Regions from separate parts of the Shouchella oshimensis genome, predicted to be linked through region 3. Evidence: riboswitches for the same ligand, from Rfam matches in the RefSeq annotation. Region 3 holds a riboswitch; each other region holds the start of a gene.

Region 1 (8,176 bases), 420 kb from region 3:
CTCATCCTTAATATCCGCAAGCTCGCTCCATAACGAATCATAAACAGCTTGTGTTGTACTCATTACATGTGCACCTCCAGCTTTGAATCAAGTTTTTCGATAATCTGATGAAAACTAGTAAAAGACGAATGATTAAGTGAAAGCTCACGACATTTTTCTAATAGGAATGAATCACATGCAAATACCTCATCCGCTACCTTTGCCGCCTGTAGATCCGTTATTGAATCACCAATGACAATCTTATAAAACTCTTGATCTGAATACTGCCTAAGTATTGATGGTTTGCAACAACCACAATCATTTGAACAGAACTCATCACAGCTATGTGGCCACGTAATCTGTATAGTACGGCCATCAAAATCACTGCCATTACAGTACAAATCAGGCAACAGTGCAAATGGCTTAAGAATGGGTTCCACAAAAAAATCAATGCCTCCACTTACGATTTTTAATGAAATGTTCTTTTCTCGAACATACGTTAAAAAATCAGAAAATCCATCCCGAATCTCCGCTTGGCTTAACACAAACTCTATGATTTCTTGTTTGCGTTCAACTGGAATTAACTTAAACATCTGACCGACGCCTGAACGAATCGAGATCCGTTCAGCTAAAATGTCGTCCTTAATCGTTTCCAAGCCTGGAGGATTTATGTGTTTCATAAGCCCAATAATATTATCTTTTGTTGTAATTGTGCCATCAAAGTCACAGAAGATGATTGGGTCTTTACCTGCAATCTGTGTCATGTTGGACTACCCCACAACTCAAGTGCTTTTGCCAGTTCTGGTGATTTAGCTGCCGCATCAGATAATGATTGAGTAGCAAGTACTCCTGAAACCGCATCTCGAAAGGCCTTAGCACCTGCTCTTGCTCCACCTGGATGACCGTGAATACCACCGCCTGCGTTAATTACTGAATCAATGCCGAAGTCCTGAATTAGAAGTGGCGTCAAACCAGGATGAATCCCAGCCGATGGAACCGGAAAGGCTTTTTTGAGAGCTCGTTCCTCTGTTAATGCCTGTTTAATATCTATCGTTTCCGACTTTTCCATGGCAACGCTACCGTAAGGAGACGGAAACAAAACAAGGTCCGCTCCGGCTAATCGTAACAATTTACCTAAAAGTACTTTGTTAGATATTCCGTAAAAAGGTGACGCCGTAAGGGCTCCAGAAACAGCTGGATGAGCCATAATTGGAACGTGAATATCCGGATCCTCTGCTAATGCCTGCAAAACATCCAATCCGTATGCAAATACATTAAACAATAAGGCCGTTGCTCCCTGCTCGACTGCTCTTTTTGCTTTGTCTTTTAAGTCAAACGTTCGACCAGTTAGGTTAACCGCATACAGCTTTTGTTCACCTGTCTGTTCATACACCTCTTTGATAATCTTAGAACCAGCTTGAACTCGATCTGAAAAAGGGGTTAATGGATTATCAAATAGAATCTCGTCATCCTTTACTAGATCGACTCCACCTAGCAATTGATCAGCTAGCTGAGATTTAAATTCCGTCATGTCCTTTCCTATCATCCCTTTAAAAATACTCATCACAAGCGGCCGCTCATAGACCTGAAGCTGACTACGAATACCTTCTATTCCAAATTGCGGTCCAGGGAAAGCTTTTTCTAGATCACTAGTAAAATCAATATCTACTAGCTTGATTTCACCATCGAGAGATAGCTTTCCAAAAATCGTTGTTAAAATGGCTGGTAGATCGGCTGAGAAGTTGGCTTGTGGATACGCGATTTTTATGAGGCCCGTTTTTCGTTCTTCCCCAAATAATCGATTGGCTATATCTGTGCTTTTCTCTTCTATTACTTCAACAACTTCACCTTTGTGTTTTTCAAGCTGCTTTTTTTCAAGCGCTTGTAAATGTGTCCATGATCCAATCGTTAACCCAAGGGCAATGGATTCTGCTTTTTTGTGAAGATCTTTTTTTTGATCGTATACTCGATATGTTGCCGTTACAAAACTCATTTTGTTCAGTTCCCCCTTACCTCAATAACAAAAAAATCCTCTTCTAGTGGAAGAGGACAGTGTACCCATTTCTTGTCCTCTTATCTACCAAGGTAACCTTGTGAGAATTAGCACCTTGAATAGCTAAAAAGCCAAAACAGGTTGCCGGGTATCATCGGGTTCGTCCCTCCACCAGCTCTTCATAAGAGTGATACATATGTAATGTTGATAAATATACTATGGATTATGACAGTGAGATTCTATTCTGTCAATTAGTAATAATCATTTTATCAGAATCTATTGACAACGTACAAATTCCCTCGTATTATTTATACCAATTACTCTTATTGGGAAAAAATGATTAAGAGTACACACAACTTTATATACACTCTTATCGAGAGTTGGCTGAGGGAATTGGCCCTATGAAGCCCGGCAACCGACCTAATCATCATTCTACTAATATGATGAAAACCTTTAAGGTTTTAAGGCACGGTGCTACATCCAACAGACTCTTCCCGAGTCTGAAAGATAAGAGGTTGAATCACAGCATTCCGCCTCTTTCTTAAACGAAAGAGGCTTTTTTATATTTTAATAGATGGAGAGATGACCATGATAAAAGGATTTGGGGTTAAAACATTAGGAATGACTGCTGCTGCTGTAATTGTACTTGCTGGATGTGGTGATAGTGAGTCCTCGCAAGCCGAAGCAGATGTCAAATTAGACGGAGTACCTGAGAGATTCGCTACAGGTGAAGGCGCCAAAATAAAGGTCATTCGCAAGATTGGTGGAGATGACCATACTGCTCAATATTTGGCCGGAGTACAAGAAGAAGGTGAAGCGTTAGGTTTTGATGTCGATGTATTTACCGCAAATGGGGATACAGCAAGTTATCATGACGCCATATCTCAAGCAATAGATGCCGATTATGACGGCTTAATTCTTTCACATGGTGATGATGCCGCTACCGTAGATGCCGTACAACGAGCTGTTGATAAAGGGATTGAGGTTGTAACGTTTGATTCCAATAGTGATTTAGAATCGATTGATGGTGTGACACTCACCTCCCAAGATGATGAGGAGCTTGCAACACTAGCCCTTGATCAACTAGTTGAAGATTTTGATGGAGAGGCAAATATTCTCTACTTATGGGTTGATGGTTTCCCTCCAATGGTAAGACGCGATTCAATCTATCAGGAGGTTCTTTCTGAGCAACCTGGACTTAATGAATTGGAGCGATTTGGTGTTGCCGCAGAAGATACTTCTACCCAAACTCAAAATGCAGTAGCTGCGTTACTTAATAAGTACCCTGAAGGTGAAATCGATGCGATTTTTGCGACTTGGGATGCCTTTGCAATTGGAGCAGCACGTGCACTTGATGAAGCAGGACGAGATGAAATCAATATCTATGGAATTGATGTATCAAATGCTGACCTTCAAATCATGCAACAGGAAAATAGCACATGGGATTATACTGCAGCCGTTGATCCTAAGTTAATTGGTTCTATCAACCTACGAATTCTTGCCAAAAAGCTAGCCGGTGAAGAAACACCTCAATTTTATGATTTAGAAGCATCGCTCATTTCTCGGAAGCAATTATTAGAAGCAGATGATGACGTCAATATGGTCTCATTAGCTGAGGTCATTCCAAACTGGGGTGAATCAGACGCGTTTGAAGAAGAATGGATGACTATATTAAAAGAACATAACGAATAATAGGTGATTTGATGAAGCTACGTATGGAAAAGATCTCCGTTTCTTATCCGGGAGTCAAGGCGCTTGATCAGGCTTCTTTTGAAGTAAGCGGCGGCTCTTCACACGCACTAATTGGTGCGAATGGCGCGGGAAAATCAACGTTAATGAAAGTACTGTCTGGTTCAGAAAGTCATTACGACGGCACCATTCTAATTGACGGACAACATGTTTCGATCCATTCACCAAAGGATGCGCAAAAGCATGGTATCCAAATTGTTCATCAGGAAGTTGATGCTGGATTAGTTCCATACTTAACGGTCGCTGAGAACATACACCTTTATACATTTGGTTCTAGTCAGAACAAGAACGCCTTTATTCATTGGAGTCTTGTTCACAAAAAAGCTTCAGAGGTTCTCGATTCATTAGGTATCAATGTTTCTTCTAAAACGTTAGCGAGTGAGCTCACGCTTGCAGAAAAACAAATGGTTCTTATTGCACGAGCCGTTTTGACAGATTGTCGGCTATTGATCCTAGATGAACCAACAGCCCCATTAAGTCTTTCTGAAACCAAGCAATTGTTTCGGATTGTACGAGATCTACAGAGCAAAAACGTAGCAGTGGTGTTCATCTCGCATCGTTTGCCTGAGCTGTTTGAAATTTGCGATATCATTACGGTTATGAGGAATGGGCAAGTAGTTTCATCAAGACCTATTCCTGATACGTCAATTGACCAAGTCGTTGAGCAAATGCTTGGAGAACCTTTAAGCCAGCAATTTACAGACAGAGTTTCCGAGATGGGTGACACATTTTTAGAAGCTCATTCAGTATCAGATGGCAGCAAAATTAATCATGTATCCCTACATGTTAAAAAAGGAGAAATTCTTGGATTAGCTGGCCTAGTTGGAGCTGAAAAACCGAGCTTTGCAAGCTACTCTTTGGAGCTTCTACGATGACATCCGGCTCACTTTTGATTAACAAAAAGCCAGTTGTCATTTCCTCTCCTTATGATGCCGTTTTTCATGGAATGGCTTTTGTGCCTGAAGAACGACGAAAAGAAGGCGTCCTAATTAATGAATCTGTTTTAACTAACCTATCAGCTGCCAATCTAGGAAGCTTCAGTAAGCGATTTGGTTTTTGGAATTTCAAAAAAGAACAAGCGAGTGCTAAAACGATGATTTCAGCTCTTGGGATCAAAACACCTCAAGCTGAAACATTGGTCAAAAATCTTTCTGGCGGGAATCAACAAAAGGTCGCGATCGGCAAATGGTTAGTCGCTGATGCAGACCTGTACCTTTTTGATGAACCAACTAAAGGTGTTGATGTTGGGGCCAGAAAGGATATTTTTGAATTAATTGCAGAACTCGCAGCGAGAGGAAAAGCGGTCATTTACGCCTCGTGTGAACTATCAGATATCATCGGTATGACAGATCGTACCTATGTTCTTTACGATGGGCATATTGTAAAGGAACGAATAACCGCAGAAACAAATGAAGAGGAACTGCTATTCCTTTCTACTGGAGGCAATTAAGATGGCTGAACCTGAAGTGAAACAAACTTCATCTTTTGACTTATTTCGTTTTTTATATAAATACGGAACGGTTATTCTAATCGTTTTATTAATTGTTGGATTCTCTGCCGCAAATCCATCGTTCCTGCAAACGAGTAATATTGTGACCATCCTTCGCTCTATCTCCATTGTCACAATTATTGCGATTGGCATCACCATCTCCCTCTCAGTTGGAGGGTTTGATTTATCGGTTGGCTCAGTCGCCTCTCTTTCAAATGCAATGGTCATTTCGATGTTTGTTTGGTATTCACAAACACCCGTTATTGCAATTGGTGCAGCCATTGCTGCCGCACTTCTTGTTGGTGCACTTAATGCCTTTTTAATCGTAAAAATTAAAATTCCCGATCTCCTACTAACCTTAGCGATGATGTTTATCATTCAAGGTGTCGCCTTAACCTACACAAGAGGCGCCACCATATCTGAAAATATGATTATGTCTAATGGAAGTTATGCAGAGGGTACGATTAGTCCCTTTTTCGCTAAAATTGGTCAGGTTCCATACATCATTTTAATCATGGTAGCGTGTGTTGTTGTTGTTCATATCTTTTTAACGTATACCAAACATGGCCGCAGCCTTTATATCATTGGCGGAAATGAAGAAGCTGCCAGACTTTCTGGCATTGCAGTAAATAAGTATAAAGTGATTGCATATCTGCTCTCCGCTTTTTTTGCAGCATTAGGTGGGATTGTCCTAGCCTCTCGAGTGATGACAGCTGAAATAAATGCGGGTGGTCCCTATTTAATGGACGCAGTTGCGGCATCGTTTATTGGATTTGCTGTTTTTGGAGCAGGTAAACCAAATGCAATTGGAACATTTGTTGGAGCTGTGTTAATCGGAATTCTAGCTAACGGACTTGTTATGATGAGTGTCCCATACTATGCCATGGATATCGTAAAAGGAGCAGTTCTAGCCCTAGCGTTAGCAATTACGTATTACAAATTTAAGTAAATGGAGGAATTCAAATGACAACCTTTACTGAAACCTACTTTACCATGACCGAGGCTGATGCCATTACATATGCCAAAACTCAGCTTTCTATCTTTCCAGAAGATGCAATGCTCTCATGTGAAGAGATTGGGGATGGTAATTTAAATTATGTATTCCGTTTAGTTGATCGGAAAACTTTCCAATCTGTTATTATCAAACAAGCAGGTCCTGTTGCAAGAATTTCAGATGAATTTAAAGTATCTCCTGACCGGAACAGAATTGAACACGATATCCTAAAGATACAAGGGCAGCTCACACCCGAATTTGTTCCTGAGGTGTACCACTATGATCCAATTATGAACTGCACGGTAATGGAGGATTTGTCTGACTTTACGATTTTACGAAAGGCCTTTTTAAGCCATCAGACTTTCCCTAACCTTGCCGATCATCTTTCCACTTTTTTGGTCCGTACACTTCTTTCCACATCTGACTTGGTTCTTGGTCATAAGGAAAAGAAAGATCAAGTGAAAGCCTTTATTAATCCTGAGCTCTGCGAAATAACAGAGGATCTTGTCTATACAGAACCATTTTATGACTGCCCACGAAATGAAGTATTTGAAGGAACACTTCCTTTTGTTCGTGAGGAAATTTGGAGTGATGAGTCGCTTGCTTTAGAAACAGCAAAGCTCAAATTTCAGTTCCTTACTAAAGCACAGTCTCTTATTCATGGTGATTTTCACACAGGCTCGATCTTTGTGACGAATGACCAGACGAAGGTGATTGATGCTGAGTTCGCCTTTTATGGACAAGCGGGTTATGATATCGGCAATATTATTGCGAACCTGATCTTTGCTTTTGTAAATGGTGAACAAACCATTGAGGACCCAACCGAGCGTAGTCATTATACAGGGTATATCCTTACTACGATTCAACAAATTATTGATCAATTTAAAGAGAAGTTTATTGATGCTTTTTATGATCAAGTAACAGAACGAGTTGCAGAGTATCCTGGCTTTTTAGAATTTTATCTTGAAGATTTGCTTGCCGATACAGCTGCTGTTGTCGGTCTTGAGCTTGCGCGCAGAGTTATTGGCCTTGCCCCAGTTCAGGACCTTACTGACATTACTGACGCTGACAAACGAGCAACAGCTGAAATTGCTTGCTTAAAAGCAGCGAAAGTGTTTATTTTAAATAGGCAAGACTTCTTTCACGGGGAAGACTTTACTCGTGTAATAAGTGAGAATGCCTGAGGAGAGTGAGTAGAATGACTCAACTTGTTGATGTGATACAATCTGTGCGATTAACGGATGATGGTGAGGCTTTGCTCATCTTAGATCAAACCTTACTGCCAACCAGAAAGTGTATGAAGAACTTAAGACATCTAGTGAAGTATGGGATGCGATTGTCCAACTTAAGGTACGCGGGGCACCTGCAATAGGTATCGCCGCAGCTTATGGCGTATACCTTGGTACTAAACAAAGTGAGTCCAAAACGACAGACCAGCTTTGGACCTCTTTTATAGAAATTAAAAATGATCTAGCCTCTTCTCGTCCAACTGCCGTCAATTTATTTTGGGCATTAGATCGTATGGAAAATCGGTTTAAAGATGAGCTAGCATCTAATGGCTCTATACCAGACATTTTAAATGGTTTAAAGGATGAGGCTGAATCCATCCGTTTAGAGGACGAGCAAATTTGTGAAGCGATTGGGGAACATGCACTAACTCTTCTTAAACCAGGTTACGGTATTCTAACCCATTGTAATGCCGGTACTATCGCCACATCCAAATATGGCACAGCTCTAGCTCCGATCTATCTTGGTCAACAAAAAGGCTATGACTTCAAGGTTTTTGCTGATGAGACTCGCCCTTTATTACAAGGTGCACGCCTAACAGCCTGGGAGCTCTCTGAAGCGAATATTGATGTCACCTTGATCTGTGATAATATGGCTTCAATTGTGATGAGTGAAGGAAAAGTACAAGCCGTTCTTGTTGGGTGTGATCGTGTAGCTAAGAATGGTGATACTGCGAACAAAATCG
Region 2 (8,176 bases), 160 kb from region 3:
ATGAATGCAAATCATTTTATCACATTTTTTTTACATGCGATTTTGTGCTGCTTTGCTTTAGTACTTACCTTAATCATGATCAAACCCGAGAAAACAATCAAAAGCACATGGAGCTGAAGATGGACGATAAAAAGCAAAAGAAGGTATACTGCTTATAAAAGCCAAGGGAGAATTCGGTTATGCACACCTTTATGGATGCCTATCAGCGTGAGGTTCAACTTGCATTCAAAAAAGATCCGTTCTCAAGTATGCCTAAACATGTTTGGGTAATATGTATGTACAAGAATCAATGGTTATTAACCAACCATAAAAAGCGCGGATTAGAGTTTCCTGGCGGCAAAGTGGAGCAAGGAGAGAGTCCACTCGATGCTGCTAGGAGAGAAGTTTTTGAAGAAACAGGAGCCAGCGTGAAGACCATACAATACATTGGTCAATACACAATAAGCGATCAGCAAATTTGCAAGAACATTTATTTTGCAGAGATTGATGACGTGGAAGAGCAAAACAATTATTTTGAAACAGAAGGACCTGTACTAGTAAATGAATTACCGGACCAAATTGCTGAAAATCAAGACTACAGCTTTATTATGAAAGACGGGGTATTACAGTACTGTTTAGAGTACATACAAAATGTTCAAAAGTAAAAGGTGTGATTGACGTGGGGCAGATTATTCAGAAGCAGAAAGTTCCATCACCTCATCCAGACATCCACTTGTTCATAATCACGTATTGGAGTTCAGGGTTAAGAGTTAAAGGCTACCTTGCTGAGCCTACTTGGAGCTCATCCTTGCCAGGTCTGATTTATCTTCGAGGTGGAATCAAAAATGTCGGAATGGTTCGAGTTCAGCGGTTAATTCAATGGGCCTCGGAAGGTTTTGTTGTGTTTGCTCCTTTTTATCGTGGAAACCGCGGCGGAGAGGGTAACGAGGATTTTGGAGGAAATGACCGTGAGGATGCAGTGAGTGCCGTAGATGTGCTCCTAGAAAACAAACGTTATGATCAAAACCAAGGCATGCATGCGATCGGATTTTCAAGAGGTGGAGTAATGGCTTTGTGGACAGCTATCTATCGGGATGAGGTCAAAAGTATAATAAGTTGGAACGGGGTTACGGATATGTTTCTCACCTACGAGGAGCGTGTTGATCTCAGAAGGATGATGAAGCGAGTCATTGGAGGAACCCCTACAAAGTACCCTGAACGCTACCTGTGGAGGACCCCGTCACTGCAATTAGAATCAATGAAAGCATCGGTGCTTCTTATACATGGTGAGCAGGATGACCATGTCTCAATTGACCATGCTCATCGATTGGAGAAACAACTCCTTGAAAAAAAGAAGCCGGTTGAGAGCTTGGTACTTTTCAGCATACACGCATCAATTTCCACTAAAAGAGCAGCAACGTACCTTACATGAAGCGGCGATATGGATGAAAGCCCAATCTAAATAACGAAAAAAAGTGTCATCAAATGATGAACACTTTTTTTCGTTATTCTATCTTGGTCCAGCTTGAGTGATCTCATCAGCTAGGCCAGTAAATTTTGTGAAGTTTTGCTTGAAGTTATCTGCCAGCTCAGCCGCTTTTCGTTCGTAGGCATCTGGATTTGTCCAAGTTGATTTAGGTTGAAGAACCTCATCGGGAACTCCAGGGCACTGCTTTGGAATGTGTAAGCCAAACACTGGATCCTCGGTTGTCTCAACATTTGCTAATTCTCCCTGTAAGGCTGCTTGCACCATAGAACGTGTATGCGTAAGTTTCATCCGTTGACCTACTCCATATGGTCCACCAGACCAACCTGTATTAACTAGGAATACATCTACATCATGTGTTCTAATCAAGTCACCTAACATTGAAGCATAACGGTGTGCTGGCAATGGCAAAAATGGTGCTCCAAAGCAAGTAGAGAAGGTTGCTTCAGGCTCTGTAATGCCTCGTTCTGTCCCAGCAAGTTTACTTGTGTATCCAGACAAGAAATGATACATCGCCTGCTCACGCGTTAATTTACTGATAGGAGGTAAAACCCCAAATGCATCAGCAGTTAGAAAAATTATGGTATCTGGATGCCCGGCAATACTTGGCTCAAGTGCATTTGGAATGTAATCAATTGGATACGCTGCACGGGTATTCTCTGTTAGCGAGACGTCGTTGTAATCAGGCTCACCATTTTCCTCAGAAACCGCCACATTTTCAAGTACTGTTCCAAATTTAATTGCATTCCAGATCTGTGGTTCTTTTTCTTCAGAAAGATTTATGCACTTTGCGTAGCAACCACCCTCAATGTTAAAAACACCATTTTCAGACCAAGCATGCTCATCATCCCCTATTAATAAACGATCGGGTGATGCTGAAAGTGTGGTTTTACCTGTACCGGACAATCCAAAAAATAATGCCACATCTCCCTCTGCACCGGTGTTTGCTGAGCAATGCATCGACAAGACATTCTCCTCTGGAAGAAGGTAGTTCATAATTGAGAAAATTGATTTTTTCATTTCTCCAGCATATTCAGTTCCACCAATTAGAATCACTCGTTCTTCAAAGGAGATCATCACAAAGGCTTCAGAATTCGTTCCATCAATTGTCGGTTCTGCTTTAAATGTTGGTGCAGAAACAATGGTGAAAAGCTCACGATCAAGCGTTACATCCGTAGAGCTTGGGCGAATAAAAAGCTTGCGAGCAAACACTTGGTGCCACGCAAATTCATTAATGACTTGAATTGGTAGTCGGTAGGCAGTATCTGCTCCTGCAAAACCTTGAGAAGCAAAAAGCTCTTCTTTTTCACCAAGGTGAGAAAGAACTTTATGATATAACGAAGTAAAGACCTCTTTTGATATTGGCTTGGTTAACTGGACCCCAATCAATGGTGTCACGAACCGAGTCCTCTTGAACAACAAATTTATCCTTAGGAGAACGACCAGTGTACGCACCGGTTTCTACGCTAAGTGCGCCTGTTGCTGTAAGTATACCCTCACCTCTTTGGAGAGAGCGTTCAACCAAACGAGAAACAGATAGGTCATGTTTGGTTTGTGGACTTGATAATAATTGTTCTAATTTCACCGGGATATTCATGGTTTTCAAAGCGCATTCTCCTCTCGAATGATCATCTTATATGGTTGGTTAATGCTAATTAGTATAACACATTAATATTATTAGTCTATACTTTATGTGCGTCTTTTTAGATATAGTGATTAAACTTTGATTAACCTTGCTATGATTGACTTTTCAGTATCGATGTTATATAATTTTTCGCGAACGGATCTTATCGGAGAGCCGGCGGAGGGACAGGCCCAAAGAAGCCCAACAACCACCATTTTAATAAAATGGAAAGGTGCTAACCTGCAAGGCATTGCCTTGAACGATAAGAGGTTAAAGGACAACATTTCAACCCTTTTCCTCAGTAAGGAGGATTGGGGTTTTTTATTGTGTATATTTAATCTCAACCTGGTAATCAGGCTGATAAGAGAAGATTAGAATGAGTTGGAAGGGTGAAAAGAGATGGCAGAATTTAAAAGTCGACAGCTATTTACATCAGAATCGGTGACAGAGGGACATCCAGATAAGATGTGTGATCAAATTTCTGATGCGATCTTAGATGAAATCTTAAAGAAAGATCCTAATGCTCGTGTAGCATGCGAAACATCTGTGACTACAGGCCTTGTATTAGTTGCTGGAGAAATTACAACTAGTACATATGTTGATATTCCACGTGTCGTGCGTGATACGATTAAAGGTATTGGTTATACACGTGCAAAATACGGTTTTGACGCAGAAACTTGCGCTGTTCTTGTTTCAATTGATGAACAATCAGCTGATATTGCTCAAGGTGTGGACAAAGCACTAGAAGCACGTGAAGGGCAAATGACAGAAGAGGAAATTGAATCAATTGGTGCTGGAGACCAAGGTTTGATGTTTGGTTTTGCAACCAATGAAACAAAAGAGTTAATGCCACTACCTATCTCTCTGAGCCATAAGCTAGCTCGTCGTTTGGCAGAGGTTCGTAAAGAGGAGATCATTGACTATCTACGTCCAGATGCTAAAACGCAAGTAACAATAGAATATGATGAGCAAGGAAAACCTGCACGAGTTGACACAATTGTTATTTCAACACAACATCATCCAGAGACTACTCTGGAGCAAATTCAGCATGACATGAAAACTCATGTGATTAACGAAGTTGTACCTGCAGAGTTAATTGATGAACAAACAAAATATTTTATTAATCCAACAGGTCGTTTTGTCATCGGCGGACCTCAAGGGGATGCAGGACTTACAGGTCGCAAAATTATCGTTGATACGTATGGTGGATACGCACGACATGGTGGGGGAGCGTTCTCTGGTAAGGATGCAACGAAGGTTGACCGTTCTGGAGCATATGCTGCTCGCTATGTAGCAAAAAACATTGTGGCTGCTGGCCTTGCTGACAAGGCAGAGGTACAGCTTGCATATGCAATTGGTGTAGCCCAACCTGTATCAATAGCGGTTGATACATTTGGAACAGGAAAAGTATCAGAAAGTGAACTTGTTACACTTGTTCGCAAAAACTTTGATCTTCGTCCAGCAGGTATTATCCGTATGTTAGATCTACGTCGTCCGATCTACAAGCAAACGGCTGCTTACGGTCACTTTGGTCGTACGGATGTAAGCTTACCGTGGGAAGAAACAGACAAAGCGGCTGTATTAAAAGAACAAGCAAGTATTAAAACGGTTTAATCTATTTCAAAAAAGCATCCAACAATCATTTGATTGTTGGATGCTTTTTATTTTACTAAGACTGCATTTGTTTATAGAGTTGACCTTTTTCTACATATTCTGTACGAATTCGCTCCATATCAGCCAGGTCATCATCATTAAGGTCACGAATCACTTTTGCAGGACGACCAAAAGCAAGTGTATTTGGCGGAATAACTTTACCAGGAGGCACTAAACTGCCTGCTCCAATAAAAGCACCTTCTCCTATAACAGCTCCATCAAGTATCGTTGATCCCATTCCGATCAATGCCTTTTTATGGATGGTACAACTATGTAGCATCGCTTGGTGTCCAACTGTAACATCATCCTCAATGATGAGTGGATACTTTGGACTTTGATGAAGCAAGCTTTGATCTTGGATATTTACTCGTTTCCCGATGCGTGTAGGGGAGACGTCTCCGCGAATAACCGTTTGGAACCAAACACTTGATTCATCCCCTATTTCTACATCACCAGTGATCGTAACGTAATCGGCAATAAAGGCACTTTCAGCAATAAGTGGCTTTTTATTTTGATATGGATAAATCATATGTGCTCATCCTTTCCGTCTCATAAAAAAAACGCTATACTTAATTCTAACGTAAAATGATAAGAAGGTAAAAATTCAACAAGATTCTACTGTGGAGCAAGGAGATGATCAGTGTGTGGAAATGGGAAGTAACAGAGCCTAGAGGTGTAGTCGTCATGGTTCATGGAGCAGGTGAGCATCATGGACGTTACCAATGGCTAGCTAAGAAATGGAATGAGCATGGATTTGACGTCATCATGGGGGATTTACCTGGTCAAGGTAAAACACGAGGTCGACGTGGTCATATTCAATCCTTCCAGCAATACTTAGATACTGTAGAAGAATGGCTGAATGAAGCAAGGCAAAAACAACTTCCAATTCTACTCCTTGGACACAGTATGGGCGGATTAATCTCTATTCGTACCGTGATGAAAAGAGATAATTCATTAATCTATGGAGTCATTTTATCTTCACCATGTTTGGATTTAAGCCATCCATTACCAAAAGCAAAAAAAGCGGCCTCTAAAGTTTTGCAGCATGTTGCACCTACCTTTAGTGTGAACTCCGGTATTCGATCAGATCGAGCAACACGTAACCAAGAGGTTATTGAAGCCTATTTAACGGATCCACTTAAAGTAAGTAAAGTGTCTGCGAGATGGTACCAAGAATTAGAGAAAACAATGCGTGTGACCAGACGTTATCCAGAAAAATTCCCTAATATCCCTTTGCTAGTTCTTCAAGCAGGTGAGGATTATTTAGTTGATAAAAATGCAACGCAAGAGTGGTTTAATCATTTAATCCTTACTCAAAAATCATTTAAAGAGTGGGAAGGCTTATACCATGAGCTATTTAATGAACCAGAGAGAGACGAAGTTTTTCGACATGCCATCAGTTTTGTCAACTTGATGTTCCCATAATACATTTTTGAAAACAGTGAGCACACGGGGTGCTTGCTGTTTTTTTGATTGGCGAGGTGTGGGTGGAGCAATGGACGCTGGAATTGGAGCAATGGAGGTGAGAGTGGAGCAATGGACGCTGGAATTGGAGCAATGGAGGTGAGAGTGGAGCAATGGACGCTTGGAAATGGAGCGATGGAGGGAAGAGTGGAGCAATGGGCCATGGAAATGGAGCGATGGAGGGAAGAGTGGAGCAATGGGCCATGGAATCAAAACGATAGAGGGGAGATTGAAACTATAGCCCCTGGAATCAAAACGATAGAGGGGAGATTGAAACGATAGAACGCGAAATCAAAACGATGGAGGGAAGATTGAAACGATAGCCCCCGGAATCAAAACGATGGAGGGAGGAATGAAACGATAGCCCCTGGAATCAAAACGATGGAGCAAAGATCGAAACGATAGCCCCAAAAATCACAACGATAACTCACAAAACTAACTCACAAAACTAACTCAACAACAAACAACAAAAACCTCCTCACATCAATTGAGTGGGGAGGTTCTCTTGCTTACGATCTAGCTTCGCCTCTTTTTAACAGTTCTAGCTTTCCAGTCTCAGGATGGATCACTAAACCATGGACAGGAATTTCTTTTGGCATTAGCGGGTGGTTTTCTACAATATCAACGCTATGTGTAACGCTCTCTTCTACGTTTGCAAAGCCAGTTAAAAATTGTTTGACGTCAACTCCTGCGTACTCAAGTGGTTCAATGACATTCATGTCAATGCCTCGTGCTTCCGCTTTTTTGAGGAAGCTTTCTGATTCAAGTCCGGCCATTCCGCAACCGTGATGACCAATAATCAAGACTTCTTCTGCTTGAAGCTCAAAAACGGCAAGTAGGATACTTCTCATGATACTTCCGAAAGGGTGAGAAATGACGGCCCCTGCATTACGGATAATCTTAGCATCTCCTTGTCCAATATTCATCGATCTAGGGAGAAGCTCTGCCAAACGAGCATCCATACATGTTAGGATGACTAGTTTTTTATTTGGAAATTTGGTGGTTTGATAGTTTTCGTATTCTTTTGTTTCAACAAAATGTTTGTTATATTCAAGAATGTTATCTAAATTGGGCACGTTCGTCACTGCCTTTCAAATGTATTAGCGTTTTTCAATTGCTATGATAAAAGGTGGAGCGTTTTTTTGATTAATAAATCCATATTGGAGTACATGAGCTTTCTCCTGAGGTAGTTGCTGTACATAGTCGAGAACGGCCTCTTTTTCAACGGCCCCTTCGGCATGCCCGTGATAAATCACAAGGACAATAATCCCTCCTGCTGCATGGCATCAAACAAACCATTAATCGCTGTAATCGTTGTTTCTGCTTGAGTTGTTATACTCTTATCACTGCCTGGCAGATATCCGAGGTTAAAAATGGCTGCTTTTAAAATTGACAGGTGCTCAGGAAGAATCTTTTCAACGGCCTGTTCGTGTCCGGTATGGAACAAATGAACTCGATCTGCTAGTGATTCATTAAGGAGCCGAGTTTTTGTAGCAACAATAGCCGTTTCTTGTACATCAAAACTATAGACGTGACCTGTTGGACCTACAAGCTTTGCCAAATAGCAGCTGTCATGACCATTGCCAGCAGTGGCATCAACTGCTGCATCACCTTCAGTTAAAGCTTGTGCAAGCAACTCACGGGCAAAAGGAAGAATGCCTTTTAGCTTCATTGTGATAGTTGCTCCTTCTGATAATGAATACCCTGCCACGTACCTCGGTCCTTTAATTCCTTTTCAATACCGTTTAAAACATCCCATTTGTTCATACTCCACATTGGACCAATAAGGAGTTCTGGAGGACCGTCGCCAGTCAAACGGTGAACAATCATGTCCTCTGGAATCACTTCAAGCTGATCTGCGACTAATTTCATATACTCGTCCATATCCATTAAATCAACAAGGCCTTTTTCATATTGCTTCACCATACCTGTTTTCTTTAATAGATGTAGTAAGTGAATTTTGATTCCTT
Region 3 (8,176 bases):
AGATTTTTCGGGTTTTCTTCAATATCATCTAGTGTCGCTTCATAACCAACGCCATCTGCAAGTGTAATAAGGTTCTCTTGAGCTAGCAAATGAAGAGCACGTCCTTCTTCAGCCACGTTATTACTGAAAATAATCGTACCGCCATCAGGAATCTCATCCACACTGTCATATTGAGACGAATACAATGCGTAAGGTTCGATGTGAATAGCTCCAGCTACTGCAAAGTCATAGCCAAACTCTTCTGTTTGTTGATCTAGATAAGGCTGATGTTGAAAGAAGTTCGCGTCCACTTCTTCGCCATCTAAAGCAATGTTAGGGATGACATAGTCTTGAGCGACAACAATGTCTAGCTCAATTCCTTCTTCTTCTAATGTACTAGCTGCTTCCTCAAGAATTTCAGCATGAGGTGTGTTTGACGCACTAATCTTAAGGGTTGTTGTTTCCTCTTCAGCAGGTGTGTCCCCGCCTGTAGTACTACCAGTGTCACCGTTGTTGCTGTCTTCATCACCTGATGTCCCGCAAGCTGCTAGTGCTAGTACAAGACCTGCCGTTCCAAGCGTACCTAAGAATTTTTTCATGTCTCTTTCCCCCATCTCTTTTTATCGTTTGTCTGTAATATATGTGAAAAAATCGCCGATCCACTGGACGATAAATACAACCAGTAGAATTACGATTGTTGCCACCAAGGTTACATCGCTATTCCCTCTCTGGAACCCTTCTTGATAAGCAAGTGTTCCAAGACCACCGCCACCTACAATACCAGCCATTGCTGTATAACCAATCATCGCAATTGTAGTGACTGTAATCCCTGAAATAAGTGCAGGTGTTGACTCTGGTAATAACACTTTAAAGATAATTGTTGTAGAAGAAGCTCCCATTGATTGCGCAGCTTCCACAACCCCACGGTCAATTTCACGCAGTGCGATTTCAACCATCCGTGCATAAAATGGAGCAGCCCCTATGATTAACGCAGGCAGTGCTGCAGTTGGACCTAGAAAGGTCCCAACAAGAAATTTGGTTAAAGGAATAATGAGAATTAACAAAATAACAAATGGGATCGATCGTGTAATATTCACATAGGCTGCAATGACCGCATTTACCGGTCTATTCGCCCATAGATTTCCCCTACCAGTTAAATATAACAGTAAACCGAGTAGAATACCAAGAATAAATGTGGCAATTAGTGAAATTCCCGTCATATAGAGAGTTTCAACTGTTGCATCCCACATTCGATCCCAACTAACTTTAGGAAATAGTGTCTCAAGCACGGCGTAACACCTCCGCTTCAACCTCTTTGGTCATAATAAAATCTAATGCTTTTTTCTTTTCCGACTCATCACCTGTGATTTGAATAAATAATGTACCGTAAGATCCACCTCGAACCTTGGTAATTTTCCCGTGAAGAATCGATACATCAATTTGGAAGGTACGGATTAATTCAGAGATCAAAGGACGCTCTGCACTTGTACCAGAAAAAGTGAGCTGAACAACATCTCCTGATCCCGCTTCACTTAGAATCTCCTGGATTGTCTCTTCCGTATCATCCTGCTCTGTAATTTGTTTTAAGAATTCTTTTGTCATCTCTTCTTTAGGCTGACGGAATACATCTAGGACTGGTCCTTTTTCTACGATCTGACCATTATCCATAACCGCTACCTCTGAACAAATTTTACGGATGACATGCATTTCATGTGTAATAAGCACAATGGTAAGGTTTAGTTTTTTATTGATATCAACTAAAAGGTCTAGGATCGACTCAGTTGTTTTAGGGTCCAGAGCAGATGTGGCTTCATCACATAACAACACCTTTGGATTATTGGCTAATGCCCTTGCAATCCCTACCCGTTGCTTTTGTCCACCACTCAGTTGTGAAGGATAGCTTTTGTCACGACCCTCTAGTCCAACTAGCTGAATCAATTCTTTAACTCGCTTGTCTCGTTGCTCACCTTTCACACCAGCAATCTCAAGAGGGAAGGCAATATTGTCATATACAGTGCGCGACCATAATAAATTAAAATGTTGAAAAATCATACCCATTTCCTGGCGTGATTTTCGTAATTCTTTAGTTGTTAATTTAGAAATGTCTCGTCCATCTATTTTGACCTCTCCACTAGTCGGGCGCTCTAACATATTTAGCATGCGAATCAGTGTACTTTTTCCCGCACCACTATATCCGATGATGCCAAAAATCCCGCCTTTTTCAATGGTCAAATCAATTCCATCTACAGCCGTCACTGCTCCACTTTTTAGCTCAAATATTTTTTGTAATCCTTTTAATACAATCACTTTGTAATCCTCACTTTCTATTAAACTATATAGAAAAAAACCTTCCCGCAGATAAGCAGAAGGTTTATATTAATCCCTCTCTCATCTTTCAAAGTGAATCATCACTTTGCTTGGATTTAGCACCTGCAGAACCGAAATCAGTTCCGTGGTTGCCGGGCATCAAAGGGCCAGTCCCTCCGCCACTCTCGATAAGAGTTATTAAATTTTTATGTTAGATTTTATGCTAAGTTGGGAAAATCATAGCATGCTATTGTAGCTTGGTCAATTCTTTTCAACAACTAGTGGTGCTGGAATATCTTTCTGACGTCTTCCAAATACAAAATAGAAATAAATGGACCCGATTAAATACAGACAAGCTGTAATCGAAAAAACAATCGCGTAGCCAGTGTACGAACCATATGCCAACACAATTCCCATTGAGACAGGTCCCATTACTGCCCAACCTAATTGGAAAACCATTTGACCAAGTGAGTTGGCAAGTCCTCTCATAGATGGATCAACCAAACGCATCATCAGGGCAGAATGAATAGGGTTTCCTGCATTCATTAACGCTTGTCTAAACAGGAATCCAATCACTGCTAGCCATAGAATTTCGGTGTAAGCAGATAATAGAAGGAATGGCAGAGAACCAAGCTGTAAAATGACCACTGCCCTTACCTCTCCAAACCGCTTAACAACACTCGGACCGATTAGTAAGGCAACTGCCGTCATCGCCTGTCCTAACGCAAGAATGATACCTACTAAAGAATAACTAATGTCAAAGCGATCCGTGAAATAAAGGTTAAGATACGGGATTACCAAGCCTGATCCAAACCCAATTAAGATGCTAGCAATAGCAAATAGAAGAATTAATTTTAAAGAATCTTTTTTCTCAGCTAATTGCTTAAAGCCTGACAGTCGTCTCGTTTGAATCGTTTGTACCTTTCGTTCTTCTTTGATTTTGAAAAGTGGTAATAACCCAATGCAGACAATGAATACACCTACTAATAATGTAAACCTCACGCTATTAAGCATCGTTATCTGAAACAGGCTATGTAGGGCATCTGTCATCACACCACCCAAGCAAATTTCCGATAACATTTGCCGCCATCATAAATGCTGCATTTAGACTAAATAGATGTACTCTCTCAGATTCCCTTGAATTCTCAGCAAGAAGTGGAATAGCCGTGACTTGAATAAAAGCCATAAAAAATCCTGTGACAAAGGCTCCTATTATCAATAAGTCCTCTGCAATGCCAATGCTTCTTAAAATTAAGCTAAGCATAACCGCCACAGAACCTATGACAATTAACCGCTTTCGACCAAGCCGATCACTTAAGAGTCCAACTGGCAGAAGTGCAATAGCTGTTGCTGTGGCTTGCATTGCGATCACGCGTCCATTCACATCATCCGAAAAACCCAACTCACGAATATAATAATTATAAATTACCATAAAAATGCCCATTCCTACATTAAGCAAAAAAGACGCTATCAGGAATAGACGAATATTTTTGTTATAGCCTTTTAATTTACTCGACCATTCTTTTGCAAATTGAGCCATCTGCCCTCACCTATACCCGTTCTTATTTCGCTACCCTAAGTAATCATATACGAAGTCTGTTAAGATGAGAAGACTTAAGTACAAGAAACACTAAAAAAACCCATCAAGGCAAGTTGCACTTGATGGGTTTAACATTCGATTAATCTTCGCTAATCATTGTGTTGTATTCGTCTGCAGACATAAGCTTCTCAACTTCTGCAGAGTCTTTAGGCTCAACAACAATCATCCAAGCCTTTTCATATGGTGATTCATTAACGAATTCAGGTGAATCATCTAACTCTTCGTTAATTTCAACTACTTTTCCACTAATAGGAGCATACAGCTCAGAAACGGTTTTTACAGACTCAACACTGCCAAACGGCTCGTCCGCTTCAATTTCATCGCCAACCTCTGGTAGTTCAACAAACACGATGTCTCCAAGCTCAGACTGAGCGAAGTCTGTAATACCAATACGGACTTTCTCTCCTTCAGTTTTGACCCACTCGTGTTCCTCTGAATATTTAAGTTCTGCTGGTAATTTGTTGCTCATGTTATAACCCCTCCATCAACTTGTTCGATTCTGCATTCATTATAACCGAACTTCCTCATAAAAAAAACGAGTTAGCTCCAGTTTTGTTCAAATTGTTCTTCCTTAAATCCAAGAGTTACCTTGCTACCATCTGTTGTAATTGGTCTTTTAATAAGCATTCCATCAGATGAAAGTAGTTCCAACATCTCACTTTCACTCATAGAAGCTAACTTATCTTTCAAACCCAATTCACGGTATTTTTGACCACTTGTATTAAAAAATTTCTTAAGCTCGAGCCCACTTTTCTGATACAAATCAGCTAACGTGTCGGCAGAAGGTGGAGATTCAACAATATGTACAGCGTTCACTTCAACGTTTTGTTCCTCTAACCACTTTTTTGCTTTACGACATGTTCCGCATTTTGGATACTGGTAAAACGTTACACTCATTTATGGCACCTCCTTTGAGATTATATCAACTGTTATTATGTCCGATTTTTACGTTCGCTACAATTGATACGCTTTTGATGGATAAAATCAGCCTCTTTTTTTCAAACTAAGAGCGTATGACTTAAATTTAATGTTAAAAAGGAGGCCATTTACATGCAGCAACAACAAGGAACACAAGCAAACCAGCAACAGAACTTCATCTCCGAACCACCTCAAGTCATTTCAACAAAAGATCATCTCTACATCAATGACATGTTATCGTGGAACCTACTTGCTATGAAAAAAGCTTATTTTTACGCGTCGAACTGTCAGGATGCAGAAATAAAAGAAGCCATTAATCAAGCCGGACAAATGCACAAGCGACACTACGAGCGCCTACTCACCCACCTAAAACCAACAACCGAACAGCCTACTGTTCAATAACGAAAGGAGATCCCTAATGAAAATTCAAAACCAAGAAACAGCTTTCCCAAAAGATACACACATGACTGACCGTGAATTTATTACCGACATGCTGACGACAGAAAAATATATCACGTCAGCTTATGATATCGCCGAAAACGAAGCAAGCCATTCTCAGCTTTATCAAGACATCAATACCATTTATCAAGAATCACAAAATTGCCAGCGACAACTGTATAACATCATGTTCCGAAAAGGACTATACGCAATTGAAAGTGAAACCCCACAAAAGCTGCAGCAAAGTTATCAGCAGTTCTCCGGCTATCAAAACCAAGCTTCCTTACTCGAATACACATTAAACCACTACCTGAGCGAATAAAATGTACCCTATAGAGTAGACACGTAAAAAAAGTCTACCTATAGGGTACTTTTTTGTATAATGACAAGTAGACAACTTAGTAGAAATTGAGGAAGCCACCATGAGTAAAAAAACATTTACCGAGAAAGAAATTAACCAATTATCCATGAACCCCTACGTGAAAGCCGTGAGTTCTAAAGGAATTACCTACACAAATGAATTTAAAAGCCACTTTATCGCTGAGAAGGAGAAAGGGAAATTCTCCAAACAGGTCTTTGAAGAGGCTGGATTTGATGTACATAGTATTGGTATGACACGCATTCAAGCCGCCAGTAAAAGATGGGGCGCAGCTTATAAGGAACATGGGGTTATGGGACTAGATGATACAAGGACAGGAAATGCCGGGAGACCCAGAAAACGAGAAGTCTCTCTCGAGGAAAAGAATGCTCGACTTGAGGCCCAAGTGAACTTACTAAAGGCAGAAAATGAACTCCTAAAAAAGATCCGATTCGCAGAAAGGGGGCTAAAGGAATAGTCCTCTCCCCCAGTCAAAAGTTCATTCTCATTCGTTTCGTGATTAGAAAGTATAAGCTTAAGAAGATGGTGCGCTACCTCTGTGAGATCGCCGGCGTGTCCAGAAGCGCCTACTATAGGTACTATTCTCATGAAGCTCAAGAACGTAGAAAACGGCAGGAAGTACGAGACGAAGTAGTGAAAGAAATCATTTTAAAAGCGTTTCATTATAAAAATCGTAAAAAAGGCGCGCGCCAAATAAAAATGACGTTGGCGGGTCATTTTAAGATTGTCTATAATTTGAAAAGAATTCGAAGAATCATGAAAAAATATCACATTTTCTGTCCTTTCCGAAAGGCGAATCCGTACAGACGTATCATGAAGGCAACCATGGAACACTCAGTAGTCCCTAACCTACTGAAGCGTCAATTCAATCAAGGGAAACCAGGAAAAGTGTTGTTAACCGACATTACGTACTTGAATTATGGGCAGAACTCCAGAGCTTATTTATCAGCCATATTGGATGGTACAAGTGGTGAAGCACTGGCATATCAGGTGTCGGATCGAATGACGATGGAATTAGCCACAGATACACTTGAAAAACTGAAGAAAAACAAACGGTTTAAGAAAGACAAAGATACACTTATACATTCTGATCAAGGGGTTCACTATACCCATCCTCACTTCCAAAAGAAGGTTAAGCAACTTAACATTCATCAATCCATGTCCAGAAGGGGGAACTGTTGGGACAATGCCCCCATTGAATCATTCTTTGGACATTTGAAAGACGAAACCTCTGTTAAAAGCTGTTTGACATTGGGAGAGGTTCAAAAAGAAATCAAGCAATACATGAACTACTATAATTACCATAGATATCAATGGAACCGAAAGAAGATGACCCCTGTAAAATACAGTGATCATCTTCTAAAAATCGCATAGGCTTTTTTTAAATGTCCTTTACAAGGGGTACATTTTACGAATGTGCTCAGGTTTTTTTATTTGGGAAGGTCGGGGAAGCAGTTTGAAAGGCAAATCAAGAAGAATAAAGTAGAGTCCATATAATTGTGTAAAAGTAAAAATAAAAAAAAGGCCAATGGCCCATCCTCGTGATACACTATTTTCGCCAAGAAAATCATCAACAGGAGGAATGGGACATGACCCAATTTAATTTTAACGTAGATATGGATGTAATTAAAGAGGAATTAATAGGCTCAAATTTAAATGCGACGATTAAATCTTCGATTATTCTGATTCTCAATCAAATGATGGAACAGGAGCGCGATGAGTATCTGAAATCCAGCTCTTATGAACGCACTGGAGATCGGGTTGATTATCGTAATGGGTACTATGAGAGAGATTATATGCTTTCAATTGGGAAGATCACTCTTAAGGTGCCTCGTTCGCGTAATGGAAAGTTCTCTCCGTCTCTTTTTGAGCGCTATCAACGAACAGATCAAGCACTGATAGCAACGATGGTTGAAATGGTTGTCCAAGGGGTTTCAACACGCAAAGTGACTCAAGCGGTCGTGAAACTGTGCGGAGAAAATGTGTCTAAATCCTTTGTATCAAGTCTAACAGAAAGGTTAGATCCTTTCGTCAAAGAGTGGTCGAGTCGATCTTTAGTTGGAAAAGAATATCCTTATATCTATACTGATGCGCTTTATATTAAGGTACGCGAGTACCAAAAAGTCGTGTCCAAAGCAGTCTACATCGCTGTGGGCGTGAATGAAGATCACAAAAGAGAAATCATTGGTTTTCATATTACACATGATGAAACGAAAGCTTGGATGGGAATCTTTCTTCGAAAGTCTTCAATCGCGTGGGCTTTTATCTCCAAAACTCGTGATATCAGATGCCCACAAAGGCTTAAAAGCAGCGATCCACGAAGCATTTACAGGCTCAAGTTGGCAGCGGTGCACCGTTCATTTTAAACGAAATATCTTTAGCGCCCTTCCAAAAAAAGAAACAGAAACGTTTCGCTCATTGATTAAAGATATCTTTACTCGCCAAACTCAAAAAGAAGCACGAGCCCTTTATCAAGAGATCGCATCCAATTACGAAGGACAGAAGAAGTATGAGAACGCGTTAAATAAACTTGAAGAAGGACTTGAAGATGCCAT

What was found. A riboswitch is a leader RNA that binds a small molecule or an ion and turns the genes downstream of it on or off. The one in region 3 is predicted to bind S-adenosylmethionine.
Region 1: it holds a riboswitch for S-adenosylmethionine, as region 3 does, so the genes downstream of both, NDM98_RS06315 (2,3-diketo-5-methylthiopentyl-1-phosphate enolase) here and NDM98_RS08485 (methionine ABC transporter ATP-binding protein) in region 3, are expected to answer to the same signal.
Region 2: it holds a riboswitch for S-adenosylmethionine, as region 3 does, so the genes downstream of both, metK (methionine adenosyltransferase) here and NDM98_RS08485 (methionine ABC transporter ATP-binding protein) in region 3, are expected to answer to the same signal.

What each region holds. Positions count from the first base shown of each region.
Region 1 covers NZ_JAMQJY010000001.1:1,157,402-1,165,577, forward strand. The annotation lists gene NDM98_RS06305 (methylthioribulose 1-phosphate dehydratase) at 1-63, opposite strand, end outside; gene NDM98_RS06310 (2-hydroxy-3-keto-5-methylthiopentenyl-1-phosphate phosphatase) at 63-743, opposite strand; gene NDM98_RS06315 (2,3-diketo-5-methylthiopentyl-1-phosphate enolase) at 740-1,972, opposite strand; SAM riboswitch class I at 2,050-2,160, opposite strand; SAM riboswitch class I at 2,340-2,486, shown strand; gene NDM98_RS06320 (sugar ABC transporter substrate-binding protein) at 2,561-3,664, shown strand; partial or broken gene NDM98_RS06325 (sugar ABC transporter ATP-binding protein) at 3,676-5,171, shown strand; gene NDM98_RS06330 (ABC transporter permease) at 5,173-6,159, shown strand; gene mtnK (S-methyl-5-thioribose kinase) at 6,174-7,388, shown strand; partial or broken gene mtnA (S-methyl-5-thioribose-1-phosphate isomerase) at 7,403-8,176, shown strand, end outside.
Region 2 covers NZ_JAMQJY010000001.1:1,420,130-1,428,305, reverse strand. The annotation lists gene NDM98_RS07645 (MFS transporter) at 1-117, shown strand, start outside; gene ytkD (RNA deprotection pyrophosphohydrolase) at 180-644, shown strand; partial or broken gene NDM98_RS07635 (alpha/beta hydrolase family protein) at 653-1,445, shown strand; partial or broken gene pckA (phosphoenolpyruvate carboxykinase (ATP)) at 1,490-3,071, opposite strand; SAM riboswitch class I at 3,250-3,358, shown strand; gene metK (methionine adenosyltransferase) at 3,489-4,703, shown strand; gene NDM98_RS07620 (gamma carbonic anhydrase) at 4,759-5,271, opposite strand; gene NDM98_RS07615 (alpha/beta hydrolase) at 5,385-6,167, shown strand; gene NDM98_RS07610 (hypothetical protein) at 6,279-6,488, shown strand; gene NDM98_RS07605 (beta-class carbonic anhydrase) at 6,716-7,282, opposite strand; partial or broken gene mnmM (tRNA 5-(aminomethyl)-2-thiouridylate-methyltransferase MnmM) at 7,307-7,878, opposite strand; gene mnmL (tRNA modification radical SAM protein MnmL/YtqA) at 7,875-8,176, opposite strand, start outside.
Region 3 covers NZ_JAMQJY010000001.1:1,579,109-1,587,284, forward strand. The annotation lists gene NDM98_RS08475 (MetQ/NlpA family ABC transporter substrate-binding protein) at 1-578, opposite strand, end outside; gene NDM98_RS08480 (methionine ABC transporter permease) at 600-1,268, opposite strand; gene NDM98_RS08485 (methionine ABC transporter ATP-binding protein) at 1,261-2,286, opposite strand; SAM riboswitch class I at 2,365-2,481, opposite strand; gene NDM98_RS23935 (MFS transporter) at 2,548-3,366, opposite strand; gene NDM98_RS23940 (MFS transporter) at 3,317-3,826, opposite strand; gene gcvH (glycine cleavage system protein GcvH) at 3,966-4,355, opposite strand; gene NDM98_RS08500 (arsenate reductase family protein) at 4,427-4,783, opposite strand; gene NDM98_RS08505 (hypothetical protein) at 4,937-5,206, shown strand; gene NDM98_RS08510 (spore coat protein) at 5,223-5,564, shown strand; partial or broken gene NDM98_RS08515 (IS3 family transposase) at 5,625-6,995, shown strand; partial or broken gene NDM98_RS08520 (IS256 family transposase) at 7,211-8,176, shown strand, end outside.